Flexivirga oryzae: one gene and its partner. The protein of the gene in region 2 binds, or shares a complex with, the protein of the main gene of each other region. Links are inferred from orthologs where the notes say so. Each region holds a gene or a part of one and is shown on either strand. Other genes may lie near its edges. The genes, in order: hisF and hisH.

Region 1 (3,142 bases), 120 kb from region 2 along the record:
GCTTGCGGTAGATACCGAGCGGGGTCTCGCCGTCGGCGAGCAGCCGGCGCACGACCGGGATGACCCGCCGCCCTGCCGCCAGCTCCAGGAACTGGGGCAGGCCCGGCCAGGTCTGACCCCACGCGGTCTCCGCGTGGACATCGGCGGCTCCGGCCGTCCGGGTGCTCGCGTCACTCATGCCGACACCGCCCCCAGGTCGGTGACGAAGCAGTTGTGGGCGCCGGTGTGGCAGGCCGGTCCGACCTGGTCGACCCGCACCAGGAGAGTGTCCCCGTCGCAGTCGAGCGCGACGGACTTCACGTGCTGCACGTGGCCGGAGGTGTCCCCCTTGCGCCAGTACTCCGCGCGACTGCGGGACCAGAACGTCACCCGACCGGTGGTGAGCGTGCGGTGCAGTGCCTCGTCGTCCATCCAGCCGACCATGAGGACCTCGCCGGTGTCGTGCTGCTGGATGACTGCGGGCACCAGCCCGGCAGCATCCCTCTTCAGCTGCGTCGCGATGTCTGGGTCGAGGGCCGTTGAACTCACGCAGTCATTCTGCCGCACCGATCTGCACGCGGGACGGGCACGGTCCGGTGCCGAACGCCGTGCGAGCGACGGGACTAGGACATGATCGGGGTATGCCGAAATTCGCCCACGCAGAACGCATCGGACTGTGTGACACGTTCCTGTCCACCGGGCCGGACGCACCGACCCTCTGCGGTGAGTGGACCACGCGGGACCTGGCCGCGCACCTGGTCGTGCGGGAGAACCGCCCCGACGCCGCGGCCGGGATGTTCCTGCCGATCGCCGCCGGCCACCTCGAGTCCGTCCAGCGCAAGGTGGCCGCCATGCCGTGGGAGAAGTTGGTGGACAAGCTGCGCAGTGGGCCACCACGGCTCAGCCCCTTCCGACTGCCCGGTGTGGACGAGAAGGCCAACCTGTCGGAGTTCTTCGTGCACCACGAGGACGTGCTGCGCGCGGGCGATCATCCGCAGGCACGGCGCGAACTGCCGGACGGGGAGCAGGCCGCCCTCTGGGGGATCCTGCCGCGCATCGGCGCGCTGACGCTGCGCAACGTGCGCACCGGCGTCGTCGCCGACTGCCCCGGCCACGGCCGACGCAGCCTGCGCGGCGCCAAGGACGACCACGGCAGCGTCGTGCTGCACGCAGCACCCGCGGAGGTGCTGCTGCACATCTTCGGCCGCGGCGCGGTCACCGACGTGGAGTTGGACGGGTCCGACGCCGACGTCGCGGCGTTCCGCGAGTCGTCGCTCGGTTTCTGATTCACCCCGACCGCACGAGCTCGTCCGGAGCCCCCGGCGGCCCTCAGCGCACCTCGTGGCCCGCGGCCCGCAGGGCGTCCTTCACGTCGCGGATGGTCAACTCGCCGAAGTGGAAGACCGAGGCCGCGAGCACCGCGTCCGCGCCGGCATCGACGGCCTCCACGAAGTCCTCCACCCGGCCCGCGCCGCCACTGGCCACGATCGGCACGGTGACCTCGGCACGCACCGCACGGATCAGCTCCAGGTCGAAGCCGTCCTTGGTGCCGTCGGCGTCCATCGAGTTGAGCAGGATCTCACCTACTCCGAGTTCGGCCGCACGAGCGCACCACTCGATCGCGTCGAGATCGGTGGACTTCAGCCCGCCGTGGGTGGTCACCTCGAAGTTGCCGTGCTGGGAGCGTCGTACGTCGGCGGACAGCACGAGCACCTGAGAACCGAAGCGGTCCGCGATCTCGGCGATGACCTCCGGTCGCGCGATCGCTCCGGTGTTGATGCCGACCTTGTCCGCGCCGGCCCGCAGCAGGCGGTCCACGTCGTCCACCGTGCGCACTCCCCCGCCGACGGTCAGCGGGATGAACACGTGCTCCGCGGTCCGGCCGACCACGTCGTAGGTCGTCTCGCGTCCCGCGGAGCTCGCCGTCACGTCCAGGAAGGTCAGCTCGTCGGCACCCTGGCGGTCGTAACGATCCGCGAGTTCGACCGGGTCCCCGGCGTCCTGGAGGTTCTCGAAATTCACTCCCTTGACCACGCGTCCGGCATCGACGTCGAGGCAGGGGATGACACGCACGGCAACCGTCATGGGTCAAGGATAGAGACCGCGCCGGAATCACCCGGACGTAGCCCGTCCCACATGATGAGATCGACTTTTCGCGCGGATCCGCCACACCTCTCGACGTCGAGCTATCCACGGCATCATGCGGAAACTGCGTTCCCCCAATCGAATTCGATGGCGGGTGACCAGCACCGATTCCGCTTGACTTGGCAGCACGAGCGCTTAACGTCGAGGGCAGTCATGCCGATACCAATCGAAGTACCGACCCGACCGCAATCCACCCACCACCGCACGACCCGTGCGCTTCGCTCGCACGTTCCCCGCACCGCCGCCCAGTCCGGGTTGGTGGTGCGACCGCCGGAACCGTCCGACGGGGCCCAGATGTGGGCGCTCGCCCGCGATGGCGGCGAGCTCGACCTGAACTCGTCGTACGCCTACCTGTTGATGGCCCGAGATTTTGCGACGACCTGCCGGATCGCGATGTCGGACAACGAGATCGTGGGCTACGTGCTCGGCTTCCGGCCACCGGAGCGGCCATCGCACCTGTTCGTCTGGCAGGTGGCTGTGCGCGGCGACCAGCGGGGGCGTGGCGTGGCTCGCCGGATGATCGGGCACCTGCTCGAGACCACGGAGTCGATCGACGCCCTGGAGGCGACGGTCGAGGAGACCAACAGCGCGTCACGAGCACTGTTCGGCAGCATCGCCCGCCAGCACGATGCGGAACTGACCTGGTCAGAAGGCATTCCGTCTGCGCACTTCCCCGACGGCCATGCCGGCGAGCCGATGCTGCGCATCGCCCCGTTGCGCTGATCGCCTGACCCCAGCAGCACTTTTCCGCCACGGACCACGCTCCGTGGCGCGCGTTCGGAGCGTCTGCCCGAACGTCATTCGATCGACCGAAGGATTGCCATGACCGTGACCACCGACACGACCACCCTCGAGTCCGGTGTCCGGAGCTACTCCCGCACCTGGCCCGTGACGTTCGAGCGCGCGCAGGGCAGCTTCCTGCACACCCCGGACGGGAAGGAGTACCTCGACTTCTTCACCGGCGCCGGAGTGATGAACTACGGGCACAACAACCCGATCCTCAAGGACGCGTTGCTGC
Region 2 (3,223 bases):
CGGTGCTCGAAGGAGAATACGCATGACGACCGATCACCGGGTGGCACAGATCGAGCGCGCGACCAAGGAGAGCCAGATCGAGCTGTCGGTCGACCTGGACGGCACCGGTGCGAGCGAGGTGTCCACGGGGGTGCGGTTCTACGACCACATGCTGGAGAGCTTCGCCAAGCACAGCCTGATCGACCTGCGGGTCAAGGCGACCGGCGACCTCGACGTCGACGCACACCACACGGTGGAGGACACCGCGATCGTGCTCGGCCAGGCCGTGCGGGAGGCGCTGGGCGACAAGAGCGGCATCTCCCGCTTCGGTGACGCCACAGTGCCGTTGGACGAGGCGCTGGTGCACGCTGTCGTCGATGTCGCGGGGCGTCCGTATGTCGTGCACACCGGGGAGCCCGAAGGCCAGATCTACGCGGTCATCGGTGGCAACTATGCGGGTTCGCTGACCCAGCACGTGCTGGAGAGCTTCGGCCATCACGCTGCGATCGCGTTGCACGTGCGTGTCCTGTCCGGCCGCGACCCGCACCACATCGTCGAGGCACAGTTCAAGGCGGTCGCCAGGGCGTTGCGCGCCGCGATCGCGCGGGATCCGCGTGTCGTCGGCATCCCGAGCGCCAAGGGTGCACTGTAGGTCGCATGCCCCGCGCCGTCCGCTCCCGACGATCCGGCGTGCTCCTGTTGCACGGCGACGTCAAGACCGTGTCCGCATGGGTGCGCCAGGGGGTCGTCCCTTCCTACGTCGTACCCCTGGCGGGTTGGACCGCCGTCGTGCCCGGCGGCCCGTCGCAGGCCGGCAAGCCGTACGACGATGCGGTGCACCTGCTGCTCGCCCGCCGCGTGCCGAGCCGGATGCGCGCGGCGCTCGGACTGTTCCGGCTGGACGACAGGGGTGTCGTGGTCGTACACCCGCGCGGCTGGCGTGCGCTACCGCGGTGGCTGGTCTGGGAGCGCGGCGACGGGGTCTCCGGGCTGCCGGGCCATCCGGCCGCCCGGCCAGGCGACATGGCGATGGCTGCCGGAGTCGTACCCGAGTCCGTGCGAGCGATCCGGGAGATCCTCACCGACCCCACCGCACTGATCGACGACGTGCTCGCCGACCTGATGGGGGTGCTCGCGCTGCCGGGGGAACGCCTCATCAATGGGCAGGTCAAGGACGCCGAGGGTGCTGTGCTGGTCGAACCAGCGGCGCGCGCCGTCGAGCGATTCTCCCGAGTCACCAAGGAAGACAAAGAAATCCGCACCGAGTTGGAGCAGCTGTGAGCAGTCGGATCGTCGTTTTCGACTACGGCAGCGGCAACGTCCGCTCCGTGGTCCGCATGCTCGAGCGGGTCGGCGCGGACGTCACGCTGACCGCCGATCGGCAGGCCGCGCTGGATGCCGACGGCCTCTACGTGCCGGGTGTCGGTGCGTTCCACGCGTGCATGGTCGGGCTGCGGGACGCCGGTGGACCGCAGATCATCGCCGAGCGGCTGCGAGTCGGGAGACCGGTCCTCGGGGTGTGTGTCGGTTTCCAGGTGCTCTTCGACGGGTCGACCGAACCCACGTCCATCCGGCCCGTAACCAGTGGCCTCGGGTACTTCTCTGGGACCGTCGAACGCCTCGACGCACCCGTCGTGCCGCACATGGGGTGGAGTCTGCTCTCGCCCGCCGCCGGTTCGCGCCTGCTCGCGGGGGTCGAGGACCAACGTTTCTACTTCGTCCACTCGTATGCCGCCGCGCAGCTGCTCGACAGCCGGGTTGCGGGGAACCCGCTGGTGACGACCGCGCAGCACGGTGCGAGCTTCGTCGCGGCGGTCGAGGACGGGCCGCTGACGGGCACCCAGTTCCACCCGGAGAAGTCGGGCGATGCCGGCGCCCACCTGGTGCAGAACTGGCTGCGCACACTGTGATCGCCCGAGCCCGTCGAGTAGCCCGGAGCGCTAGCGGCGGGTTCCCCCACGCGGGTCGAGTAGCCCGGAGCGCTAGCGGAGGGCGTATCGAGACCACCACCTGCACAATCGAAAACGTCACAACACAAGGAGATTTCGATGGTTGACGAGGCGCCGAGACTCGAGCTCTTGCCCGCCGTGGACGTGGCCGACGGCCAGGCCGTCCAGCTCGTCCAGGGTGTCGCCGGCACCGGGGGCCAGTTCGGAGACCCTCTCGCGGCCGCCACGGCGTGGCAGGACGCGGGGGCCGAGTGGCTGCACCTGGTCGACCTCGACGCGGCGTTCGGTCGGGGCAGCAACGCCGAGCTCCTGGCGAGCATCATCGGCCGGCTGGACCTGAAGGTCGAGCTGTCGGGCGGCATACGCGACGAGGCGTCCTTGACCGCGGCACTGGCGACGGGGTGCCGGCGCGTGAACCTCGGCACCGCTGCGCTGGAGGACCCGGAGTGGACGGCGCGGGCCATCGCGACCCACGGGGATCGCATCGCGGTCGGTCTCGACGTGCGCGGCACTACCCTCGCGGCGCGCGGCTGGACCAGGGAGGGTGGTGACCTGTGGGAGACCCTCGAGCGTCTCGACGGAGAGGGCTGTGCCCGCTACGTCGTCACGGACGTCGCCAAGGACGGCATGCTGCAGGGGCCCAATGTCACGCTCCTGCAAGACGTTTGCGCGCGCACCGATCGACCGGTCGTCGCCTCCGGCGGGGTGTCCACCCTGGACGACATCCGCGCGTTGCGTGAGCTCGTGCCGGTCGGCGTCGAGGGCGCGATCATCGGCTCGGCGCTCTACAAGGGAGCCTTCGAGCTCGGGGACGCCCTCGACCTCGCCGGCCGTCCGGCGACCGCATGACGCACGAGCATTTCGACTCCGCGGGTCAGACCTTCTCCGGGAGGGCGGTGACCGGCACCGGGTTCGACAACGACGACGGGTCGATCGACCCCCAGCTCGCCATCGCGCTGCAGGATGCGGGCGACGAGGGGGGTCTGATGGCCGCGCTGGCGCAGGCACGGTTGCTCGTGCCGATCGTCGCCACGCTGGCGGAGGCGGACGAGTCGGGGGAGCACGTCGTCGAGAAGAGCACCGACATGGCGGTGGTCACGCTGACCGCGCCGTCGGGCGAGCGGGCGCTGCCGGTCTTCACCGACACGGCATCGCTCGCAGCCTGGGATCCAGAAGCTCGCCCATCGCCGGTGCGAGCCGAGCTGGCGGCTCAGGCCGCGATCGCCGAGCAGTGCGACGTGATGGTGCTGGATGTCGCCACCCGGTCGCTGGTGTTGCGGCCGAGCATGGTGTGG

What was found.
Region 1: the proteins of hisH (region 2) and hisF are in contact, whole or in part, in a crystal structure (PDB 6RU0), measured with the Thermotoga maritima proteins. The link is inferred for Flexivirga oryzae from one-to-one orthologs. Residues at the interface, in WP_004080484.1 of Thermotoga maritima: Asn15, Arg18, Arg22, Arg117, Leu118, Pro119, His120, Met121, Gly122, Trp123, Asn124, Asn134, Gly135, Tyr136, Tyr138, Val140, Tyr158, Glu180, Lys181, Ser182, Ser183, Lys184, Ile185; in WP_004080486.1 of Thermotoga maritima: Met1, Leu2, Ala3, Arg5, Ser40, Glu41, Asp45, Glu46, Ala70, Glu71, Ile73, Asp74, Ile75, Pro76, Phe77, Asp98, Lys99, Ser122, Gln123, Glu161, Thr195, Leu196, Asn247, Arg249, Glu251.

The regions. Positions count from the first base shown.
Region 1 is NZ_JACHVQ010000001.1:1,426,475-1,429,616, reverse strand. Bases 187-3,016 are described here. They hold hisF (imidazole glycerol phosphate synthase subunit HisF), read right to left. Parts: upstream 2,065-3,016; coding sequence 1,309-2,064; downstream 187-1,308. Other genes in these bases: ectB (diaminobutyrate--2-oxoglutarate transaminase), read left to right, coding at 2,947-3,016; ectA (diaminobutyrate acetyltransferase), read left to right, coding at 2,278-2,847; FHU39_RS06595 (TIGR03085 family metal-binding protein), read left to right, coding at 621-1,265; hisI (phosphoribosyl-AMP cyclohydrolase), read right to left, coding at 187-528. Outside these bases: FHU39_RS06605 (anthranilate synthase component I), read right to left, coding at 1-178; more of hisI, read right to left, coding at 175-186; more of ectB, read left to right, coding at 3,017-3,142.
Region 2 is NZ_JACHVQ010000001.1:1,301,999-1,305,221, forward strand. The notes cover bases 162-3,072. They hold hisH (imidazole glycerol phosphate synthase subunit HisH), read left to right. Parts: upstream 162-1,256; coding sequence 1,257-1,889; downstream 1,890-3,072. Other genes in these bases: hisB (imidazoleglycerol-phosphate dehydratase HisB), read left to right, coding at 162-631; FHU39_RS24065 (hypothetical protein), read left to right, coding at 637-1,260; priA (bifunctional 1-(5-phosphoribosyl)-5-((5-phosphoribosylamino)methylideneamino)imidazole-4-carboxamide isomerase/phosphoribosylanthranilate isomerase PriA), read left to right, coding at 2,028-2,777; FHU39_RS06010 (SseB family protein), read left to right, coding at 2,774-3,072. Outside these bases: FHU39_RS05985 (histidinol-phosphate transaminase), read left to right, coding at 1-26; more of hisB, read left to right, coding at 23-161; more of FHU39_RS06010, read left to right, coding at 3,073-3,223. UniProt on the Escherichia coli protein: IGPS catalyzes the conversion of PRFAR and glutamine to IGP, AICAR and glutamate. The HisH subunit catalyzes the hydrolysis of glutamine to glutamate and ammonia as part of the synthesis of IGP and AICAR.